DNA from 3 places in the Mesorhizobium sp. M0217 genome. Region 1 is predicted to be linked to each of the others. Evidence: predicted binding sites of a transcription regulator. Region 1 holds the regulator's gene; each other region holds the start of a gene.

Region 1 (7,348 bases):
GCTGGAATCTCACCGGCGATACGTTCACGCAGGACGAGGATGGCTTCTTCCACTTCGCCGCGCGTTCCGACGACATGATCGTCAGCGCCGGCTACAACATCGCCGGCCCCGAGGTCGAAGCGGCGCTGCTCTCGCATCCCGACGTCGCCGAATGCGCGGTGACCGGCGCCGAGGACGGTGAACGCGGCCAGATCGTCGAGGCGCATATCGTGCTTGTGCAAGGTGTTTCGCCGGACGCATTGACCGTCAAACGCCTGCAGGACCACGTCAAGGCAACGATCGCGCCCTACAAATATCCGCGTTCGGTGAAGTTCATCGACGCCTTGCCCAAAACCCAGACCGGCAAGATCCAGCGCTTCCGGTTGCGCGCGGAGAAGAGCAATTGATTAAGCCGAACGATCCGGCGTCCGATGGCGCGCAGATGTCGTTCAAGGAGCGGATGTCCTACAGCGACTATCTGCAGCTGGACAAGGTGCTCGATGCGCAGGCGCCGCTGTCTTCGGCCCATGACGAGATGCTGTTCATCATCCAGCATCAGACATCCGAATTGTGGATGAAACTGGCCCTCCACGAGATCGGCGCCGCGATCCGCTCGATCCGCGCCGACCGCCTCGAACCGAGTTTCAAGATGCTGTCGCGTGTCGCGCGCATCTTCGAGCAGCTCAACAATGCCTGGGACGTGCTGCGCACGATGACGCCCAGCGAATACACCGAGTTTCGCGACGCGCTCGGCCAATCCTCGGGCTTCCAGTCCTGGCAGTACCGCGCCATCGAGTTCATGGCCGGCAACCGCAACCTAGCCATGCTCGGGCCGCACAAGCACCGGCGCGATCTTACGGACAGGCTGGAAGCGATCCTGGCCACGCCGTCGCTGTACGACGAGGCGCTTCTGCTTTTGGCGCGCAATGGCTTCGACATCGGCGCCGATGCCGGGCGCACGGACTGGCGCGAGACGCGCGGTGAGAACGAAGACGTGCTGGCTGCTTGGCAAACCGTCTACCGCGACCCGCAGCGCTACTGGATGCTCTACGAACTGGCCGAGAAGCTGGTCGACTTCGAGGATTACTTCCGCCGCTGGCGCTTCAACCACGTCACAACGGTCGAGCGCATCATCGGCTTGAAGCGCGGCACCGGCGGCACCTCAGGCGCCTCCTATCTGAAGAAGATGCTGGAGGTCGTGCTGTTTCCGGAGCTCTGGACGGTCCGCACCCGGCTCTAGAGCATTTCACGTTTAACGGAAACGGCGAAATGCTCTAGCTCTTTGATTGACGCAATTTCGGACGGAAAACCGCTTCACACTTTTCCTGAAATTGCTCTAGTTCCTCAGGTGACCGCGGTCTTCACCGCGAAGCGGGCGTCCTGCCAGGCGCCGGTGCGCAGAATATCCTCCAGGACTTCGACCGCCTGCCAGACATCGCCATATCCGACATACAGCGGCGTGAAGCCGAAACGGATGGTCGACGGCGCCCGGAAATCGCCGATCACGCCGCGCTCGATCAGCGCGCGCATCACCTGATAGCCATGCGGATGGAGGAACGACACCTGGCTGCCGCGCTGGCTGCCGTCGCGAGGACTTTCCAGTTCAAGCCCGTAGGCGCCGCATCTGGCTTCGACGAGCTGGATAAACAGGTCGGTTAGCGCGATGCTTTTTCTGCGCACCGCCGCCATATCGACGTCGTTCCAGATATCGAGCGCGCCCTTGAGCGCCCGCATCGACAGCACCGGCTGCGTTCCGCACAGGAAGCGGCGAATGCCGCTGCCGACGGCAAAGCCCTGCTCGAAGGCAAAGGGCCGCGCATGGCCCCACCAGCCGCTGAGCGGCTGGTGGGCATCGTCATGGTGGCGCTCGGCCGCGTAGATGAAGGCTGGCGAGCCCGGGCCGCCATTGAGGTATTTGTAGGTGCAGCCGACGGCGAAATCGGCATTGGCACGGTCAAGTTCGACCGGCAAGGCGCCGGCCGTGTGGCAGAGATCCCAGATGATCAGCGCGCCGGCGTCATGTGCCTTGCGCGTCAGCGCCGCCATGTCGCGCAACTGGCCGGATTTGTAGTTGACGTGGTTGACCAGGATGACGGCAACGCTGTCGTCGATCAGCTCCTCGATTGCGGCCGCGTCGACTCCCTCCAGCCGCAGCCGCGTTCCCGGCCGGGTCGAGGCGACGCCTTCGGCCATGTAGAGGTCGGTCGGGAAACTGTCGCCCTCGGCAACGATGACCGACCGATCCGGCCGCATGCCGAGCGCTGCGTGCAGCAGCTTGTAGATGTTGATCGAGGTTGTGTCGCAGACCACCGTCTGCCCATCAGCCGCGCCGATCAGTCGCCCGAGCTGATCTCCGAGTTCCACCGGCATGTTGAACCAGCCGGCGGTGTTCCAGGCGCGAATGAGGTCGTGCGCCCATTCCTGCGTGGCGGCCTGCTGCAGTTCGCTGAAGACGACCGCTGACGCGGCGCCCAGGGAATTGCCGTCGAGATAAATCACGCCTTGCGGCAAGACAAAGCGTTCGCGCATGGAGCGCAGCGGATCGGCGGCATCCATTGCTTCTATTGTAGCGAGATCGGGTGTCGTGCTCATGATCCGGCGCCCCTCCATGGACAAACGCGCGCGGCGGAGCCTGCCGCCCAAACATGCCGGCGATCTTGAGTGGTCGCCCTTGAACTGTCAAACATTATATATAATTCACCCATTGAAAGGCTTTGATATATAATGATCCGCCGAGCGTTTATGTCTGATGGATCACGATGCTGGATGACGAGCAGACCTCGAAGACGGAAGCGGCCTATCGCCTGCTCAGGCGCGATATTCTTGCGACCCGGCTGGCGCCTGCCGCGCCGTTGAAGCTGAGCACGCTGCGCAACACCTACGGCATCGGCTGGACGCCGTTGCGCGAGGCGCTGTCGCGGCTGGAGGCGGAACGGCTTGTGACCGCCATCAGCAACCGCGGGTTTGCGGTCGCTCCCGTCTCTCGGGCGGAGCTCGAGGATTTGGCGCGTGCGCGGCTGGTGGTCGAACTGCCCCTGCTGGTGGAATCGATCGAGAAGGGCGACCGTGAGTGGGAAGACGCGGTCGTTGCCGCCCACTATCGTCTCTCACGGTGCGGGTCTGTTCTCGACGATCCATCGGATGATGCGGTCGACGCGTGGTACGAAAAACACGATGCCTTCCATGCGGCGCTGCTCAGTGCCGCGACATCCAGCTGGCTGCTGCGCTTCAATGCAACGATTTCCGACCAATTGCATCGCCATCACCGCTTTCTGGGTCTGGCCCCGACGCTGCGCGCCGCCGCCGGCCGCACGGACGGACACCGGAAGGCCGTGGCGGCCCTGCGCGACGCCGTGGCGATCGAACACCATACCGCCCTGATGGAAGCGGCCCTCGATCGCGACGTCGAACGTGCGAAAACTCTGATGACCGCTCACATCGGCTACACGCTGCGGGTCTATGCCCAGAGAGAACCCCGCGCGGATGCTGCGCAGCCCCGTCCGAAAAGGAAGCGGCGATCGTAGCCGACGACGCAGGGCACTTTGTCTTCGTTTCACCCCGTTGCTGGCAACTGGGCGCAGGCGGCGCTCGCAGCGCCGAACGTTACGCTGAACAAAACGTCAACACATTCATTAAACTTTAAAAGGTTGCGGAACACAACTGGAACAGATAGTGTTTGTTCTGGGTTTGTTTTTTCTGATTCTGGTTTCAGAACCCTTGGGGGCCGCGATGCTGACGCGCAAACAACATGAGCTTCTGATGTTCATCCATGAACGCCTGAAGGAGAGCGGAATCCCGCCGTCCTTCGACGAGATGAAGGAAGCGCTCGACCTCGCCTCCAAGTCCGGCATCCACCGCCTGATCACGGCGCTTGAGGAGCGCGGTTTCATTCGCCGGCTGCCGAACCGGGCGCGCGCGCTGGAAGTGCTGCGGCTGCCCGACTCGATCGCACCAGGCCTCAATGCGGCGAGGAAGTTTTCGCCGAGCATCATTCAGGGCAGTCTTGGTCAAACCGGCCAAGGGCAAGGCGGCCAAGGACAAGGCGCGTTGGGCCAAGGCGGTCTCGGCCGCCAGATCAAGCCGGGCTCGCCGTCGCGTTCGATGTCGGCCGGCAATGACGATGCCGTTTCCGCGATTTCAATCCCGGTTATGGGACGCATCGCCGCCGGCGTGCCGATCGACGCCATCCAGCATCAGACCCATTCGATCTCGGTGCCGCCCGATATGATCATGGGCGGCGAACACTACGCGCTCGAGGTCAAGGGCGATTCGATGATCGAGGCCGGCATTTTCGATGGCGACACGGTCATCATCCGCAATGCCGACACAGCCAGCCCCGGCGAGATCGTGGTGGCGTTGGTCGACGATGAGGAAGCGACCCTGAAACGCTTCCGCCGCAAGGGCGCCTCGATCGCCCTGGAAGCCGCCAACCCGGCCTACGAGACCCGCATTTTTGGACCGGACAGGGTGAAGGTGCAGGGCAAGCTTGTCGGATTGATCCGGCGCTACTGAGCCGGCTTGGGTTTGTACTTTTCACGCTGGTTGTAAGGCGGCAGGCCGCGCGCTTCGCGGGAGAAGCGGCGTTGCTCGTGCCAGGGGCGATACGGCTTGTCGACGGCGAAGCGGATGGTTGGCGCTGCAGCTGCCGATTGCGGATCGAAGAAGACGGCGGCGCTGCCGTCGCGGGCCAGCTGTTTCTTCGTCACGACCAGCACCAGCGGGTCGCGGCACGGATTGTAGGCGGTGGCGTCATCGATGACGATCAGGCTCGCGAAGGCACAGGCCGGCCGCGCCGTCTTGCGGTCTTTCGCAAGCGCTACAATGGCTCCGGAAGGGTGCCGGGCGATACAGAGATCGCCGGTGCAATAGAAGGGCGAGCCGGGCGGCAGATCGAGCGGATCGAGATCGAACCGCGTATCTGTTGCCTCGAAAATCTCAGGTGGGATAATGGTTTCGGCCCACAGCGCCCGTTTCCAATTGTCCGTGGTGAATTCGTTGGAGCGTTCGCGGTTGAGGGCGAGTTCGCCGCCACCGATCGGCATGGCCACCAGATGCGCATCCTCGGATATGAGCACGTCTGGCGTAAGCACCTGCGGCACCGTCAACAGGCCGGCCAGCGCGAAAGGCACGGCCGCCAACCTGAGCCAGGTGGTGGCCATGGTGGCGATGACGAGGGCGACCGCCACCAACAGCACCGAGCGGATGGAGATCAGCCCGACGGCGTCGACCGGCGAGCGCTCGGAAATCCAGGCCGATATAGCGATCATCGCCATCAGACCTTTGCCCATCACATAGAGGAACGGCCCGTCGGCGCCGAACGGCATCGCCAGTGCGCTGAGCACGGCAAAGGGCATGACGATCAACGAAACAATCGGCATCACGGCCAGATTGGCGATCAGGCTGAGCGGCGACACACGCTGAAAATGCCAGATGGCGAACAGCAAGGTTGCACTGCCGGCGATGATCGAGGTCATTGCGAGGCCGCCCATGGCCAGCGCGAATTTTCGCGACAGGAAGCCGACGAAGGAGCGCTTTGCCGGCGGCGTTCTCACCTTGTCGGCGCGGTAATCGGCCCAGCCGGCATAGGCGCCGACAAGGGCGGCGGTGGCGGCAAACGACATCTGGAAGCTGGGACCGACCACCTCGTGCGGCGACACCAGGATGACGGCAATGGCGGAGATCGCCAGATTGCGCATGGTGAGTGCGGCGCGATCAAACAGCACGGCGACAAGCATGACCGCCAGCATGATGAAGCTGCGCTCGGCGGCAACCACGACGCCTGAAATAACGAGATAGGCGGCGATCGAGACAAGCGCTGCCGCGGCCGCATATTTCTTCACCGGCCGGCGCGAAGAGAAAACGGGAAACAGCGCAAAGGCGCCACGCAGCAACGCCATGATGGTGCCGGCAACCAGCGCCATGTGCAGGCCGGAGATGGAGATGATGTGGTAGATGCCGGTGCGCCGCATCGCTTCGTTGACCTCGTCCGGGATGCCGGCGCGCACGCCGACAATCAGCGCCGCGGCAATCTCGCCTTCGGCGCCGCCGATCTTGCCCCTGATATGGTCGGCAATGTTTTCGCGCGCGTTCTCGATTGCCGAGGAGAGCCGTGCGGTCAGCGGCGGCGGTCCCTGCGTAGCAATGGTTTTCGGATTGCCGAGAAAGAAGCCGCTGCCGCCGATACCGGTGAAATAGCTGTCGAAGGAGAAATCGTAGCTCTCCGGCCGCACCGGACCGGTCGGCGGCAACAGCCTGGCATAGCCGGTGATCAGGGAGCCGGCGGTCATATCGGCGGGAACGGTCCGCGCCGAGAGCCTGACCCGCTCCGGGGCGTAGCGCAGCTCGGGGTAAGCGGTCGAAACCACGTCGAGCGTCAGCCTGATGCGGCCGCTTTCCATCTGTTCGAGACTGACGACGCGGCCGGTCAGCCGTGTCTGAATCTCGGAGCCGAGCATCTGCGTTCCGGCGCGCCAGGTCTCGACCTTGGCGGCGACGACGCCGAGCGCGCACAGCATCGCGGCCATGCAGAACAGATGCGTCCTCGGCCGCGATCGCGTGGCGACAGCGCAACATGTCGCCAGCACCACAATGGCGATTGGCTGCGCAAAGCCCGGCTCGCCGGCCAGCGAGAAGTAGACGATGACGCCGGCTGCCAGGAAAACCGGGACCAGCAGGAAGGCGACGCCCCGGTCGAGCTCCGTGTTGGCGGCCACGGCAAGGCTGCGGCGGAGCGCGGGCCATGACGGGCGGCGAAGCCGTCTGCGCAGTCGGGCGATAGATCCGGGCGCTGTGACTTGCGCCGGCAACGCGTCACCGGGCAGCGCGGGCGCTATGCCGGGATGCGGCTCAGGCAGCGCGAGGGGCAGCGGCTCGGCATAGGGACTATCGGCAAACAGCGAGCGTTCGCTGACGCCTGCCTCGGCGCCTTCGCCTTCCTTCGTGCCCCGGCCACGTCCAGCCATCAGGTCTGCCCCTTGCGCCCCAGACCTCCTATGCTACATGAACGCGCAAAGCGCGAAAGTCCGTGCGGTCGCGTCCACCGCGCCGGAATTGACCCGCCAAGGACGCTCAATCCTCAATCATATCCCGGCCCTCCGCCCTCAGGCGAGCAAGCCCATCGTGCATTGCCTTCAATTGTTCCGGTGTATGACCCTGCCATTCACCGAGTTCACCCAGGATGAGCAACGGATCACGGGAGCGGTAGGATTTCGTCGGATTACCGGGAAATTTTTTGTCGGTCAGGTTAGGGTCATCCATAAAAAACCCCGTCGGCTTTACGATGTAAATCCTTTGACGACCGTCACCCGTTGCAAGCTCTGCTCCCCAGATGGCGGCTTCCAGTGTCTGGGTGAAATAGATCCATGACAGT
Region 2 (7,348 bases), on a different contig from region 1:
CATCAGCTGGTTGATGCGGTCATAGGCCAGGCTTTCGAAGGCCGAACGCCGCGGCACCCGCTCATGCAGGCACAGCCGCGCCAGATCCTCGCGCATGGCCCGCACGATGCGGTTGGCCGCGCGCCATGGATCCACCGGCAGCACCACGATGAAGACGCCGATCGCCAGCAGGATGCCGACCAGCACCGACGCCGAGCCGGCGAAAAACGGGCCTGGGGCATAGGTCATCGCCTGATGCGGGCTGAGGAAGGCGAGGAAATTGATGGCAAAGGCCGTCGCCACGCCGACGGTGCGCGGATTGGCCATGCCCAGCGCCGTCGGTACCAGGATCGGCACGACAAACAGCGTGAACCAGCCGAAGCCGGGCAAAGCAGGCAGCGCGACCTGGCCGACAAGGAAGGCAAAGGGCAAAGCCAGCAGCGTTCCCTTGAAGAAGCCCCAGGACACCCGCACCGGGTCAGGCCGCGCGGCGAAAAGACTGGAGACGACGGCAACGAGGATGACAGTGCCGGCCGCGTCGGACCATTTCGTCGTCAGCCAGAAGGCGGCGACCGCCAGCGTGGCCAGCGCCGCGCGTATGGCATTGCGCGAAGCCCCGGGATAATCGCGGTGCACCACCAGCGCAGGCTGCTGCCTGTTCATCCGGCTGGGGCCCGTCACCGGTGCGCGCAGGGCGTCGAGGCCGCGCAGCACCTGCTTGAAGGCTTCGGCGAAATCGGCGGCGATGGTGAGGCGCGTGATGGTGCCGACCCTGTCGTCCTGATCGGTCGAGGCATCGGGCATTTGCCGGGCCTTGCCGGCAATCGCGTCGAGCCGCGTCACCCAGGGCGACGTGTCCTCCAGCGCCTCGGGCGTGGCTGCCAGTTCGCTGACCAGCGACTGCAGTTCCGAGCGCACCGGAATGAGCGCTGCGTTTTTCGGCGCGGCGTGAGAATGCAGCGCGCGTGCCGCCGACAGCGCCGACAGAAGCTGACCGATGGTGAGGCGGACCGGATGGGCGCGGGTGGCGAAGCTCGGGGCTTCGAGCCGGGCATAGGTGCGCATCTCGGCCAGCATCTGGGCGTCCGTGATCAGCTTGCCGTGCAGGCCGGCCAGTCTCGCCGGGTCGCCGCCGGAAAAAGCGCCGCCCGCATAGGTTGCAAGGTCGAGGATGCTGCGCTTCAGCCTGGAGATGATGGCGTCAGCGGCCAGCTTGGGCAGGATCAGCCGGCTGGTCAGGCCGGCGCAGACGATGCCGAGCACGATCTCGGCGCAGCGCGCGACAGCGAGATCGACGATCACATGCGGCTGGCCGAAAGCCGGCAGCCCAATGATCATCGCGGTATAGCCGGCAAGTGCGGCGCCATAGGCTTCCGGATTGCGCAGCAGCGACGAAACCAGCGTGCACAGCCCAATCCAGACGGACAGCGCCGTGACCAGCAGCCAGGGATTGGTGCCGAAAACCGAGGTGATGCCGATCGCCGCAAGTCCACCGGCCAGCGTGCCGAGCAGCCGGTAAAAACCTTTCGCCAGCACCATGCCGGCGACCGGCTGGGCGACGATGAAGACCGTCATCATCGCCCATTGCGGGTGGTCGAGTTTTAGCGCGTAAGCAGCGAGAAGCGCGATCAGACCGGCCGAAACCGTGCGCAGGGCGAAAATCCAATCCGAGCGCGTCGGCTGCGTCAGGCCCGCCAAACTGGTTTCGAAGTAGCTCTTCAGCCGCGCCCAGATCATAAGCTGGTCTCCGTATCGGAAGCGCAGGCTAGAGCAGTTCCAGGAAAAGTGTGAAACGGTTTTCCGCCCGGAACTGCGTCAAAACGAAGAGTTGGCCAGCGCTCAGATATCCAGCACTTCCGTCGCGGCGAATTCGGCGCGTTCCTGGATGAAGCGGAAGCGGGCTTCCGGCTTGGTGCCCATCAGCGCGTCGACAGCATCCTTGGTCGCGGCCACGGCGTCGATGACATCGACCCTGAGCAGCGTGCGCTTCCTCGGGTCCATGGTGGTTTCCTTGAGCTGCGCGGCCATCATCTCGCCCAGGCCCTTGAAGCGGCCGATCTCGACCTTGGCGCGGCCGGTGAATTCGGTGCGCAACAGCTCGTCCTTGTGCGCATCGTCCCTGGCATAGGCAACCTTGCCGCCTTGCCGGATCGAATAGAGCGGCGGCACCGCCAGATAGAGATGGCCGCCATTCACCAGATTCGGCATTTCCTGGTAGAAGAAGGTGATCAGCAGCGAGGCTATGTGAGCGCCGTCGACGTCGGCGTCGGTCATGATGATCACGCGGTCGTAGCGCAAATCCTCGTCGCGGTATTTCGAGCGCGTGCCGCAGCCGAGCGCCTGAATCAGGTCCGAAATCTGCTGGTTGGCGGCTAGCTTGTCGTTGCCGGCGCTGGCGACGTTGAGGATTTTTCCGCGCAGCGGCAGCACCGCCTGGCTGGCGCGGTCGCGCGCCTGCTTGGCCGAGCCGCCGGCCGAGTCGCCTTCGACGATGAACAGTTCGGCGCCCGCGGCGGCATTCTGCGTGCAGTCGGCGAGCTTGCCGGGAAGGCGCAGCTTGCGCACCGCGCTCTTGCGCGACACTTCCTTTTCCTGGCGCCGGCGCACCCGCTCGTCGGCGCGCGCAATCACCCATTCCAGCAGCTTGGAGGCTTCCTGCGGATTGTCGGCCAGCCAGTGGTCGAAGGGATCGCGGATGGCGGTCTCGACAATGCGAATGGCTTCGATCGTTGCCAGCCTGTCCTTGGTCTGGCCGACGAATTCCGGCTCGCGAATAAACACCGACAGCATGCCTGCCGCCGAGATCATCACGTCTTCGGAGGTGACGATCGAGGCGCGCTTGTTGCCGACCAGGTCGGCATAGGCCCGAAGCCCGCGCGTCAGCACATTGCGAAAGCCGGCCTCATGCGTGCCGCCTTCGCCGGTCGGGATGGTGTTGCAGTAGGAGTTGACGAAGCCGTCACCGCCGAACCAGGTCACCGCCCATTCCAGCGAACCGTGGCCGCCCTGCTTCTCGCTCTTGCCGGCGAAGATTTCGCGGGTCACCTGGAAATCATCGCCGAGCGATGCCTTGAGATAGTCCTTCAAGCCGCCGGGGAAATGGAACTCCGCCTTGGCCGGCGTCTGGTCCTTTTCCTTGATCAGCGATGGGTCGCAGCTCCAGCGGATCTCGACGCCGCCGAACAGATAGGCTTTCGAGCGGGTCATGCGATAGAGCCGCGCCGGCTCGAAGGCGGCGCCCTTGCCGAAAATCTGCTCGTCGGGATGGAAGCGGATTTTGGTGCCGCGCCGGTTGTGCACTTCGCCGAGCTGCTCCAGCCCGCTCACCGGAACGCCGCGCGAGAACCTTTGGCGGTAAAGCTGGCGACCGCGCGCGACCTCGACTTCGAGATGGTCCGACAGCGCATTGACGACCGAGACGCCGACACCGTGCAGACCGCCGGAGGTCTCATAGACCTTGCTATCGAACTTGCCGCCCGAATGCAGCGTCGTCATGATGACTTCGAGCGCCGGTTTCTTGAATTTCGGATGCGGATCGACCGGAATGCCGCGGCCATTGTCGGTGACGGTCAGAAACCCGTCGGCCGACAGCTCGACATCGATGAAGGTGGCATGGCCGGCGACCGCCTCGTCCATCGAATTATCGATGACCTCGGCAAACAGATGGTGCATCGCCTTGTCGTCGGTGCCGCCAATATACATGCCGGGACGGCGCCGCACCGGCTCTAGCCCCTCCAGCACCTCGATGTCGGCGGCACTATAGCCCTCGCTGCCGTCCTTGGTCGCAACGGAACGTTTCGTGGCCTGCAGCAGCGGGTCGGCCGGCCGCGCCGGTGTCCGAGCCGATTGGGGCTGCTTTTCCAGATTGCCGAAAAGATCGTTGTTGTCGTCCATGCCTGCCATAGAATCCGGTGCCGCGAATCACCCGTCGATACTGCCACGCTTTTCGGCGCCAAGCGACGGAAGTTCCTGTTACGTTCGGGGATTAAACCCTTCTTATCCTAAAACCTTTCGATAACCAAGCCGGCGGAAATAGGTCCAGCGAGAGCGGCCGCGATTCCTGAATCTTTAACAAAGCGGCCTAGCGTCGCCTCAACAAAACAAAAGACCACGAATGTCAGGGGTTGGTTGTGAGGGGCAAGGCCATAACGATGATTGGCATCGCTGCCGTCTTCGGCGCGATTTCAATCTTTGCCGCGGATTTCTGGGTGAAAAGCCAGGCCAAGGCCGATGCCGAAGAGAAAACGGCGTCGATCCCGGCGCCCGCCGTCCCCAAGGTCGTCTTCAAGACCATAGTGGTGGCCAACGCGCCGCTGCGTTACGGCATGGAGCTTGACCGGGCGCAGCTCAGCGAAATCCCATGGTCCGAGGATTCGGTGCCGCAGGGCGCGTTCACCACAGTCAATGCATTGCTCGCCGAAGGCAGCCGCGTGGTATTGTCGCCGATCGAGGTCAACGAGCCGGTGCTGATCAGCAAATTGTCGGGGCCGAACGGCCGCGCGACGCTATCAAACATGATGACGCCCGGCATGCGGGCGGTGACAATCCGCACCGACGAGATCGCCGGTGTCGGCGGCTTCGTCATGCCGGGCGACCGGGTCGACGTGGTGCTGACACGCGATGCGGGCGAAATCCAGGAAGTGGCCAAGAACGCACAGGGCGCTGCCGGATCGACCGTTACCTCCGAGATTGTCGTCTCCGACGCCAAGGTGCTGACCGTGGGGCAGGGCGCCGACGAGCGCCAGACCGCACCGCAGATCGCCAATTCCGTCACCATCGAGGTGACGACCGAAGGCGCGCAGAAAGTGGCGCTTGCCCGCACCGTCGGCACCTTGTCGCTGTCGCTCCGCTCGGCCGCAGACGGAGGGGCCGCCAAGGACGGCGTCACCACCATCTCGTCCTTCGGCGGATCGGTCGCCTCCGGCGTCCAGGCCGCTGCCGGCGCGCTGTTCACTGCCGCGACCAAGGAGCCTGAGAAGCCGAAATTCAAGACGATCATCGTGACGCGCGGCACGCAGGTCGAAGAATACCAGGTTCCTGCGCGGGACCAGCAATAACTGCCGGTGGGGACCGGGCGAGGGACGGGACAGATGTCGGGACTTCATGCATTTCGAACTACGAAAGGGCTGCGCCCAATGCGGGCGCTTGCGGTGGGGGCTTGCCTGGCCGCGGCCGCAATGCTCGGCCTCAGTGCGCCAGCCAAGGCCGACAACGATATCGTCCATGTCTCGTCCACAACGAATGCGTCGATCAAGGTAGCCAAGGGCAAGCCGAAGACGGTCATGACCAATGCCGCCTTCTACCAGATCGTCATCGGCGATCCGGAGATCGCCAACGTCAATCCGCTGACCGACAAATCCTTCTATGTGCTGGGCAACAATCTCGGCACCACCGGCATCGCGCTGTTCGACGAGAACAAGCAGTTGGTCGGCACCGTCGACATCGAGGTGACGCTGGACACCGACCAGCTGGCCAGCACCATTCGCGCCAGCGTGCCGGACGCCAAGATCAAGGTCGGCTCGGCCAATGGCCGCGTCGTGCTGTCGGGCGAGGCCGATGACGCGGTCGCCGCCGAGAAGGCAAGCAAGATCGCCAGCCGCTTCTCCGGCAATGAAGAAGTGATCAATTCGGTCAACATCTCGTCCTCGCAGCAGGTTCAGCTCAACGTCCGCTTCGTCGAGATCAATCGCCAGGCCGGACAGGATCTCGGCGCCAAATACAGCGCCAATTTCGCTTACGGCATTGGCGGGCGCGACGTCACCCTCGATCCTGGCACGGTGCCGGGAGCCGGCAATGGCGAGATCATCGGCCGGCTGCTGTCCAACGGCCTGTCGATCGACGTCGCCATCAAGGCGCTGGAGGAACGTGGTCTCGCCAGGCGGCTGGCCGAGCCGAACCTGATCGCCCGCTCGGGCCAGACGGCAAGCTTCCTCGCCGGCGGCGAGTTCCCGATCCCGGTCTCCGAGGACAATGGCAAGATTTCCGTCAGCTACAAGAAATACGGCGTCAGCCTCGACTTCACGCCGACGGTTCTCAAGGACGGGCTGGTGAGCCTCGACATCGCGCCGGAAGTGTCCTCGATCGACGCTTCGGCCTCCTACAATATCGGCAATATCTCGGTCCCGGGCTTTATCGTGCGCCGCGCCAAAACATCCGTCGACCTGAAGAATGGCCAGAGCTTCATGATCGCCGGCCTGCTGCAGTCACAGAACGACATTACCACATCGCGTCTACCCGGCCTCGGCAAGCTGCCGGTGCTCGGCTCGCTGTTCTCCTCCAAATCCTATCAGCGGCGCGAGACCGATCTGGTGATCATCGTCACCCCCTATCTGGTCAAGCCGGTCGATCCGTCGAAGAAGCTGCTCGAGCCGACCGACGGCACGCAGCCGGCCAGCAATGTCGACTATTTCCTCAACAACACCGAGGAAGTGAAATCGTCCGAAGCCAATCGTGCAGTGGCAATGGCCAGCGGCAGTACGCCACAGCCGGCCGCGGTCACCACCGTCGGGCATTTCCTCGACCTGCCGAAGGATTGAAGCCATGCGCGTGGAATCATGCATCGCCCTGCTGATCGCCGGCCTCGCCGGCGGCTGCACCAGCGACGACTATGTCCGCTCCGAGGGACCGACGATTGCCGCCGGCAACGCACAGGCCGCCAATACGGCCATGCAGATGGTCGATCCCTGGAAATACGGCGTCCAGAACACCAGGCTGCTGGTGCCGGCGCAGCGCAGTGAGGCGGCAGTCAACGCCGCCGACCAGGCTGCTGCTGCCAAGGCCGTGCAACCGACAGCGACAACCGATTGATTTGCCCCGGTGATTTGACCGGGAATGACCTGACAGGCTGACAAAATGGCAAGCGGCATCAAGACCAAGAAGATCCTGCTGGTGTCCAGCGACCGGACCTTTGCGCAGGATACGCGCACCGCGTTCGCGGCCTCGGAGGTGATCCAGCTTTCGACCGTCGAGAAGAACATTACCGAACTGCGCGGCGAGGTCCAGGAAGCCGATTTCGGCGCGCTCATCGTCGACATGGATGCGGCAAAGCTGGAAGAGATCGAGTCGCTGCAGCGCATCATGCGCCGGCTTGAAGGCCGCGTTCCGGTGGTCGTCGTCACCCAGGAATTCAACGCAGCCGCAGTGCGTATCCTGGTGCAGCTCCAGGTCGCCGATTTCCTGGTCAAGCCGATCACCACCGCCGATCTGGTGCGGTCGGTCGTGCGCGCGCTGCAAGGGCCGGGGCGCGAGGAAAACACCGAGTCGCAGATCTATACCTTCATGCCGGCCGCCGGCGGCGTCGGCACCACGACGCTGGCGCTGCAGACCGCCTTCCAGCTGCATCATTCGGTGACGCGCGGCGCGTCGACCT
Region 3 (7,348 bases), on a different contig from region 1:
CAGGAGATCCAGGAGGTCTGGAAGTTGGCCGGCAGCGGATAGGCGAGGACGCCCTGATGCATGATCGCCGGCGCGCTCCAGGGCGCCGCGATATTGCTCATGGCCAGCGTCGGCTTGAGGACGATAGATGGCGGGCCGAACGTCTTGATGTAGTCGATGAGTTCGGCCTTGGCGTCCATCACCGCCGTGCCGGAATGGCCCGACACATGGCCGCTGGTGTTGAACACCAGAAGCTTGACGCCGCCTTGCTGCGCCGCATCCGCAATGTTGCGGCCGTAGCGCAGGATCTCTTCAGGGCTTGCACCGACCGGCAAGGTCAGCGCCACCGCATCAACGCCGAGGCAGGCGAGGGCCAGTCGGCCGGGGTCGGCGAGATCACCGCGCACGATGTTGACCCCATCGCCGAACGGATCGGGCGAGCCCTTGCGTAACAGGACACGCACCGTGGCGCCGGCGGCGCGGCAAGCGCTGACAATGGCCGACCCTTGGGCGCCGGAGGCGCCGGTGACCAGAACCGAATTGGGAAAGTTTGGCATGGATTTGCTCCTCTCTGAATGAGTGCCGACGAAACCGGCACCACCGTCTTCGCGTCGAAGAAGGCATTCGCAACTTTACTCTGCTGAATCCAGTGATATGATTTCAGGAATATGCTGAACAAAATTGACCTGGCGCGCGCCGATCTCAATTTGCTGGTCTTGTTCCAGGCCATCATGGAGGAGCGGCATGTCGGTCGCTCGGCGGAGCGGCTAAACCTGTCGGCCTCGGCGGTCAGCCATGGCCTTGGCCGGCTGCGCAAGGTGCTTGGCGATCCGCTGTTCCTGAAGACGCCGCGCGGCGTCGTGCCCACCGACCGGGCAACGGAGCTTGCCGAACCGGTGGCCGAGATCCTGGCGCGGGTGCGCCGGGTGATCGCCAGCGCCGAGCCGTTCGATCCGGCCCGCTCGACGCGCCGCTTCACCATCGGTGCGCCGGATGCGGTGTCGTCGGTGCTCCTGCCGCCGCTGCTCGACCAGATCCGCCTTTTGGCCCCCGGCATCGACATCGGCATCCGGCAACTGCTGCCGCGCCAAGGTGAACCGTCGCCCACCACTGCCTGGAGCGACTGTGTCGCCGAACTCGAAGCGCGCGCCATGGATGTCGCGGTGATTCCGTTCGACGGCCTGCCGGCACGCTTCACCGTCGACAAGCTCTATGAGGAGGATTTCGTCGTCGCCATGCGCGCCAGCCACCGCTTCGCCGGCGATCCGTGCCTCGACGCCTATTGCAGCGTGCAGCATATGGTCGTCTCGAACAATGGCGATCCGAACGGGTTTGTCGACAGGGTGCTGGCTGAACGCGGCCTGTCGCGTCGCGTCGCGCTGACTGTCCCCAACTTCATGTTCGGACTGGCCGTGCTTGCGCAGACTGATCTGATATCGGCCTATCCGCGCCGGTTCCTCGCCATGTATGGCGGCCGTTTCGGTGTCGTCGGCGTCGATGCACCCATCCGGCTCGGCCACTTCAACATCAACAGCATCGTGCCGAAGGTTGCGCTGATGGATGCGGGCTTGGCCTGGCTGGTCGGCCTGCTCAGGCAGACCGGAAATGCAGCACTATCTTCGGGTGCGGCCTAAGCATTGGCCTAGCCGTCGCGGCGGTGCTCAAAGCTCCTTTTCCGCCAGTTCGCGGAAGGCATCGGGAACCGAGCGCCGGGCTTCCAGCGCCACGGCGCCATAGCCGACAGCCTCTCTGCCAAAGCGCTGGCGGATCTTGTCGATGGCGCGGTCGGCGCCAAAGCGCGCCAGGCCTTGCCTGCTGCCGGGCCGCTGCTTTTCATCGGCAAGCCCGAGCGGCAGCTCCAACTGCAGCTCGGCACTTTCTTCCAGCTGCGACACCGAGATCGCCAGCAGCGAGATGGTCTTCTCCCGAGGGTTGGCGGCCAGCACGCCGCGCACCAGCTCCCCGGCGATTTCGGCCAGCATCGCGGTTGCCGAAATCGGCTGATCGAGCGTCAGCGAGCGTGTGACAGCGTGCAGATCGGCGAAACGCACGCGCACCGTCACCGTGCGCCCGGGCCGTGACTTCGCCCTGAGCCGGCTTGCGACCCGGTCTGCCAGATGCAGCAGCACGGGTCCGAAGATACGCGCCTCGGCCGGCCGTCTGCCAAGCGCCGACTGCGCGCCGGCGGAATGCGACGGCCTGTGGGTTTCGAGCTTTCGCGGGTCGCGGTTCCATGCCAGCGACGCCAGCTTTTCGCCGGCGGCGGGCCCGAGCAACCTTCGCAGCGCCCCGCTATGCGTCTTTGCCAACTGGCCGATGGTCTCGATGCCGATCTCGGCCAGCCGCGCTCTGGTCGCCGGGCCGACGCCCCACATCAGCCCGACTGGCAGATCATGCAGGAAGGCAAGTTCGGTGTCCGGATCGACCACCACCAGCCCGTCGGGCTTGGCCACCTGCGAGGCGATCTTGGCCAGATGCTTGGTGCGCGCCACGCCGATCGAGATCGGCAGGCCGAGCTCTGCCCGGACGCGCCGACGCACCGTGGCGGCGATCTCGGCCGGCGGCCCGAACAGATGCGTGCAGCCGGCGACGTCGGCAAAGGCTTCATCGATGGAAATCCGCTCGACCAGCGGCGTGAAATCGTCGAGCACCTTGATGGCGGCGTCGCCCAGCCGCTGATAGTCGGCGAAATGGCCGCCGACGAAAATCAGTCCGGGGCAAAGCTCGCGCGCGCGTCGTCCGGGCATGCCGCCGCGCACGCCGAAAACCCTGGCTTCGTAGGAGGCGGCAAGCACGACGCCGCCGCCGACGGCGATCGGCTTGCCCCTGAGCGCCGGGTCGAGCAACTGCTCGACCGAGGCGTAGAAGGCGTCGAGATCCGCATGCAGGATGGTGGGCTCCATCCCGACCGTTCCCTTTGCGGCGTTGCAGCATTAGCCGCGTCTGTTGTGAGAGGCGTTTTTGCCGAACAAATAGAGAACAAACAGGGCCTATTGTCAAGCGAAGCGGTTGTCGCCGGCCGGTCCGTTCCAGATCGGGCTGTCGAGTGCTCCGCCTGGGCATCGGACCTGCGGAACATTGTCTCTCGCCTCAGCGTTCATATCCGCGACGGGACGCTGTTTTTGTGGAGGCCGGTATGGGCCAGTTCGAGATGATCGACCTCGTCAGCGTCGTTGACGCCTGCACGAGCGATCGCGTTGCCGGGCACTGCGTGTCAATGGCCAGGGCGGTAGAGGAGTTGCGAGTGCTGACCGGTGATTTCGTATCGCCGGACGAGACGGTGGCCAACGCGCTGTCGGCAGTGGCGCTGGGGCGCGGCTGCGCGGTGGTGTTCGATGAGCGAGCGGGCGCCGACATCTTGCTGACGCCGTAGCGGGCGGCGCCGGGTTGTTGCAGCCAGAAAAGTCGAACAGCGTGCAAAAAGCTGTGCAGGCATGGCCCCATAAGCGGGGCGTGGAAAAGTTCTGCGCGTGGGTGTATTCTCCAGGACGCAAGCGGTCGCAGACCGCATAGGGGGAGAAATGACATGCCGAGGGTTTCGGAACTCTTTTTCAAAACTGCCATCTTGTTCCTGATGTTGGGGATTGCGGCCGGCCTGCAGATGGCGATCTCGGGCGACCACGCCGCTTTTCCGGCGCACGCGCATATCAATCTGCTCGGTTGGGTGACGAGCGCCATCTTCGGCGGCTACTACGCGCTCAATCCGCAAAAGGCGGCGCGTCGCGTCGCCATGATCCACTACGGGCTCTACACTCTCGGCTTGGTGATCATGCTGCCGGCGCTGTATGTGATGCTGCAGGGAAACCCGGCGCTTGAACCGATCGTCGCCGGCGGCTCGCTCATTATCGCCGCTGCCGTTCTGGTTTTTGCTTTCGTGGTGTTTTCGCCCGAAACGGCGCGCTCGGCGTCCGGCGTGGTTCCGGCCTCTCGCTGACTGTTCGCGCGCGGCGATCAAAGTCCGACCCGCGTTCGCGACCCGCGACACGGGTTGGCCAGGCCGATGGCCGCAGCCGCTGGCTGCGGTGTCTATCGCCGCGTCGGCGCTTAACATACCCGAGTCCCACCACGTATTATTTCGTGACTATTTGGCGCCGGAACCTTCCCAGATATCGCGCGTTGCGGCGACTGTATTCGCGCTGCCTTATATATAGGCAGCCTTGAGTACGTCCACAGCATGGGTTGGGGGAGGAGCAGGACACCATGTCGAACAGAGAAATCGGAACGTCGGCCTCACTGGGCCGACGCATCGCCGATCTGAAAGCCAGGATGCGAGACGCCAGCGTTACTGAACACGAGATGCAGACCTTCCAGAAGGTCGCAGCCATCATGGGAGGTGTCGAAGGCTCCCTACGCCTCGACGCCGACGACCTGATCGCGGCGTCCTTCGTCACCGAGGCGCTCGGCGATCCCGGGTCGAATTGAAGGTCAGAGCCCGTCGGCACTCAAGTGCCGGCGGTCGATGGCCCGGTTCGCAGCGCCGCGATGCCGGAGCGTGTCTGCACCGCCCGCGGTGGGATTTCTTGCGCACTTTGAAGATTTCAGGCGAGCGGCCCTCGACGGCGCTTGAAATATTGGGCTTCGCGTTCTCGGCTGTCGAAGGTGCCGAGATTGTCGCCGTCCAGCCCTTGACACAAGGGCTAAGCCAAACCGCCAAGGCGCCTTAAACGAAGGATCCGGCCAGCCGGATCCTTCGAAATATCGCGATGCTCCGGCATCGCCTTCAGCTCATACTTGGTCCAACTGGTGACGGCGTGGACGTCCCGGGAAACCTCTCGAAAGTCCGCGGTCGCTGCCCTTACACGTCGTCGAACGGGCCGCCGCGCCTCGCCAGGTCGTGACCAATGGCGGCTTCCTCGGCGTCGTCGGGCAAGGCATCGTCACTGTCCTGGTAGGGGTTGTCGTCATCCTCCTCGGGCAATTCGCCTTCCTTCTCGACACCGGTGGTGTCCGGTAGGCTTTCCTCATCTGCTCCGTCGGGCAGGACCGTTGCGCCACGCAGCGCATCCCAATCCTGCCGGCGCGGCGTCGGCGCTTCCACCTCGTCATTGGCGATCCTGTCGCGGGCATCGTTTTTGCTCGGTGGCGCCTCGACCTCGTCATTGGGTTTTCTGTTTCGTTCTTCCATGATTGCCTCCTCTGGGCGGCTTTGCGTCGAGAAGGTGGAACTCACTTCCGGCTGTCAGGTTCCGGCAACCACTCCATCTCCGTGGAACCAATTGCCGCCAGTCTGCTTTGCCAAGGACTAGTCTGTTTTGCCAAGGAGATGAATCCAGAGGAGCTGGACCATGAAGACTTTCCCCCTCATCCCATGCGTGCTGCTCTTGGCGCTGCCCGACCCGGCGGCTGCGCAGGACAATGGCGACCAGCACGGCCCTGCCGCGCCTTGCCAGGCGCAGCCTCAGGACGATGCTCGGAAGCCGCCGGTCGCCAATGGCGGTGGCGAATCGACCAGCACGCTCGGTCCCTGCGGCGGCGTGCTGCAGCCGCCGCCCAGTGGTGACCAGGGTATGACGCAGCCGCCGCCGGACCAGGGCAAGACGCCGGTGATCAAGCCTGGCGAGGTGCCTGCGCAGCCGCCGAAGCAATGACCTTTGCTTGAAACTTCACGGCGTGGCACGAAGGCGGTCGGTTCCGGTCCTGGCCGGGCGACGCGGTCACCGGATCAATGCCGGCGCCGGCCGCGATCGCCACCGGAATTTGGAGCCGTGCATCGTCCGCGTCGAAGGTCTCCTGAGGGATTGTGCTTCAATGCGAATCTTGCGGGTGCGGGTTCTGCTGGCATGACCGAGAAGCCGATCAATTTAGTCTCCGCTTGCGGAACAAGACCGTACCGGCTGCGTTTGCCTCCAGGAGCCCGCCACCTCGATCTGCGCTGTTTTCGCCTCATGCGGGAACACGGCGGAGCTCGCCAACAACGACAGGAGACGAAGATGAAAACCATCCTTATTCCCGCCGTCGCCGGGCTCGCCATGATCGCTGGTATCGGCATTGCCGCCGCCGACGAGGTCATCGTCACGCAGCCGGCACAGCAGCAGGTGATCATCACCCCGGAACAGCGCACGGTCGTGCACCAGTACGTAAAGAAACATCCGCTTGCCTCGGTCAATCTGCTCGGCGTCGAATTGAATGTCGGCACTGCCTTGCCTGACACTGTCGAGCTGCAGGAGGTTCCCGACGTTCAGTACAGATACGCCGTCGTCGACAACCATACCGTGTTGGTCGACCCCAGCACGCGCAGGATTGTCGAGGTGGTCGAGTAACGCTCGACAACCTAACCATTCATCGGTGATACGGCCCTGTCGTTCTTCCCAAAAGGGCGGCAGGGCCGAATGACGAACATGATGAAAGGAGAATTGCCATGTTGCCGCATGTCGAGACCCCGAACTCCGCCAATGTTGCGGCGTGTTGCGACAAGTTGCTGGCCGAGCGCAACACGGCGCTGTTATCGATGAAGGAAGCGATCGCGCTCCTGCGGGAGCGCACCGGCACCGATCGTTCGGATGCCGACCTCGCGGGGCTGATCGTCAAGAAAGCGGCGCTGCTCGGCGTTGCGGTGATTTCCGACCCGCGCTGAGATGTCTCGTCACTCAAGACGCCGGCCGAATTTTCGGCTAATGTTTTCGTGGAATCTGGACCAACCGACCGGACCCAACCACGGAGGCTTAAGTGACGGACGACAAACAGGACCGCATTCGCCAGCGCGCGCACGAGATTTGGGAAAAGGCCGGCCGGCCTGAAGGCGCGCATCAGGAACACTGGGAGCAGGCCACGGCTGAAGTCGATGGCGCGGTCGCCAAGCCCAAAAAGGCGGCGAAGAAAGCTGACGCCAAGCCCGCCAAGGCAGCCGCCAAGTCAAAGGCAGCGAAGCCTGCCGCCGCAAAGTCCGGCAAAGCCAAATCGAAATAAGGCCAGAAATAAGGCCAGTCGAAATAAAGCAAGGCCGGAATTCGCTGGCCGGGCCATCCTTGGCGCCCGCCGTTCAGGCGCGCCCGAGCCTCTCAACCTGACGAATTGCGCCTGCGACGGGCAGCGCAATTCCTTGTGTTTGGCGACAGGCGCCCTCATGCCTCCCAGGCATAACTCGACAGCGCAAAGCGAATGCCGGCAGCTGTCATGGCCAGTTCGCATTCGGTGATCTGGCGCAGGTGGCGCAGATAGCGCGTTACAGTCTGTGGCAGCCAGCCGGCGCAGGCCTCGACATAGGCGCGGCTGTGAACAAGGGTGCCGGTCGACAGCCTCTCGTCCTTCTCGGCAACGACTTTCAGATATTGGCGGATGAAGCGGATGTCGTCGGCGATGTCTTGGCTGGCCATTCGCCAAGCCCCGGCGAGGCGTTCGCACTGATCGAATGACAAGGGCAACAAAGGGG

Evidence for each region. The regulator LexA, encoded in region 1, represses DNA repair genes until DNA is damaged. The targets are predictions, from matches to a motif close to TGTTCNNNNTGTGTTCNG.
Region 2: parE (DNA topoisomerase IV subunit B) is a predicted target of LexA. The motif match lies at 3,944-3,961, and genes of this name have one in related genera.
Region 3: dinB (DNA polymerase IV) is a predicted target of LexA. The motif match lies at 2,944-2,961, and genes of this name have one in related genera.

What each region holds. Positions count from the first base shown of each region.
Region 1 is NZ_JAMYSN010000005.1:168,721-176,068, forward strand. It holds gene NKJ18_RS11740 (AMP-binding protein) at 1-386, shown strand, start outside; gene kynA (tryptophan 2,3-dioxygenase) at 383-1,219, shown strand; gene kynU (kynureninase) at 1,324-2,571, opposite strand; gene NKJ18_RS11755 (GntR family transcriptional regulator) at 2,739-3,503, shown strand; gene lexA (transcriptional repressor LexA) at 3,709-4,491, shown strand; gene NKJ18_RS11765 (ComEC/Rec2 family competence protein) at 4,485-6,941, opposite strand; gene arr (NAD(+)--rifampin ADP-ribosyltransferase) at 7,048-7,348, opposite strand, start outside.
Region 2 is NZ_JAMYSN010000002.1:152,994-160,341, reverse strand. It holds gene NKJ18_RS05340 (FUSC family protein) at 1-1,716, opposite strand, end outside; gene parE (DNA topoisomerase IV subunit B) at 1,819-3,873, opposite strand; gene cpaB (Flp pilus assembly protein CpaB) at 4,131-5,036, shown strand; gene NKJ18_RS05325 (type II and III secretion system protein family protein) at 5,115-6,515, shown strand; gene NKJ18_RS05320 (hypothetical protein) at 6,520-6,786, shown strand; gene NKJ18_RS05315 (CpaE/TadZ family protein) at 6,832-7,348, shown strand, end outside.
Region 3 is NZ_JAMYSN010000014.1:22,784-30,131, forward strand. It holds gene NKJ18_RS21065 (SDR family oxidoreductase) at 1-536, opposite strand, end outside; gene NKJ18_RS21070 (LysR family transcriptional regulator) at 648-1,613, shown strand; gene dinB (DNA polymerase IV) at 1,641-2,882, opposite strand; gene NKJ18_RS21080 (hypothetical protein) at 3,116-3,352, shown strand; gene NKJ18_RS21085 (hypothetical protein) at 3,506-3,913, shown strand; gene NKJ18_RS21090 (hypothetical protein) at 4,180-4,401, shown strand; gene NKJ18_RS21100 (hypothetical protein) at 4,775-5,104, opposite strand; gene NKJ18_RS21105 (hypothetical protein) at 5,265-5,567, shown strand; gene NKJ18_RS21110 (DUF1236 domain-containing protein) at 5,910-6,239, shown strand; gene NKJ18_RS21115 (hypothetical protein) at 6,338-6,553, shown strand; gene NKJ18_RS21120 (DUF2934 domain-containing protein) at 6,646-6,885, shown strand; gene NKJ18_RS21125 (hypothetical protein) at 7,041-7,292, opposite strand.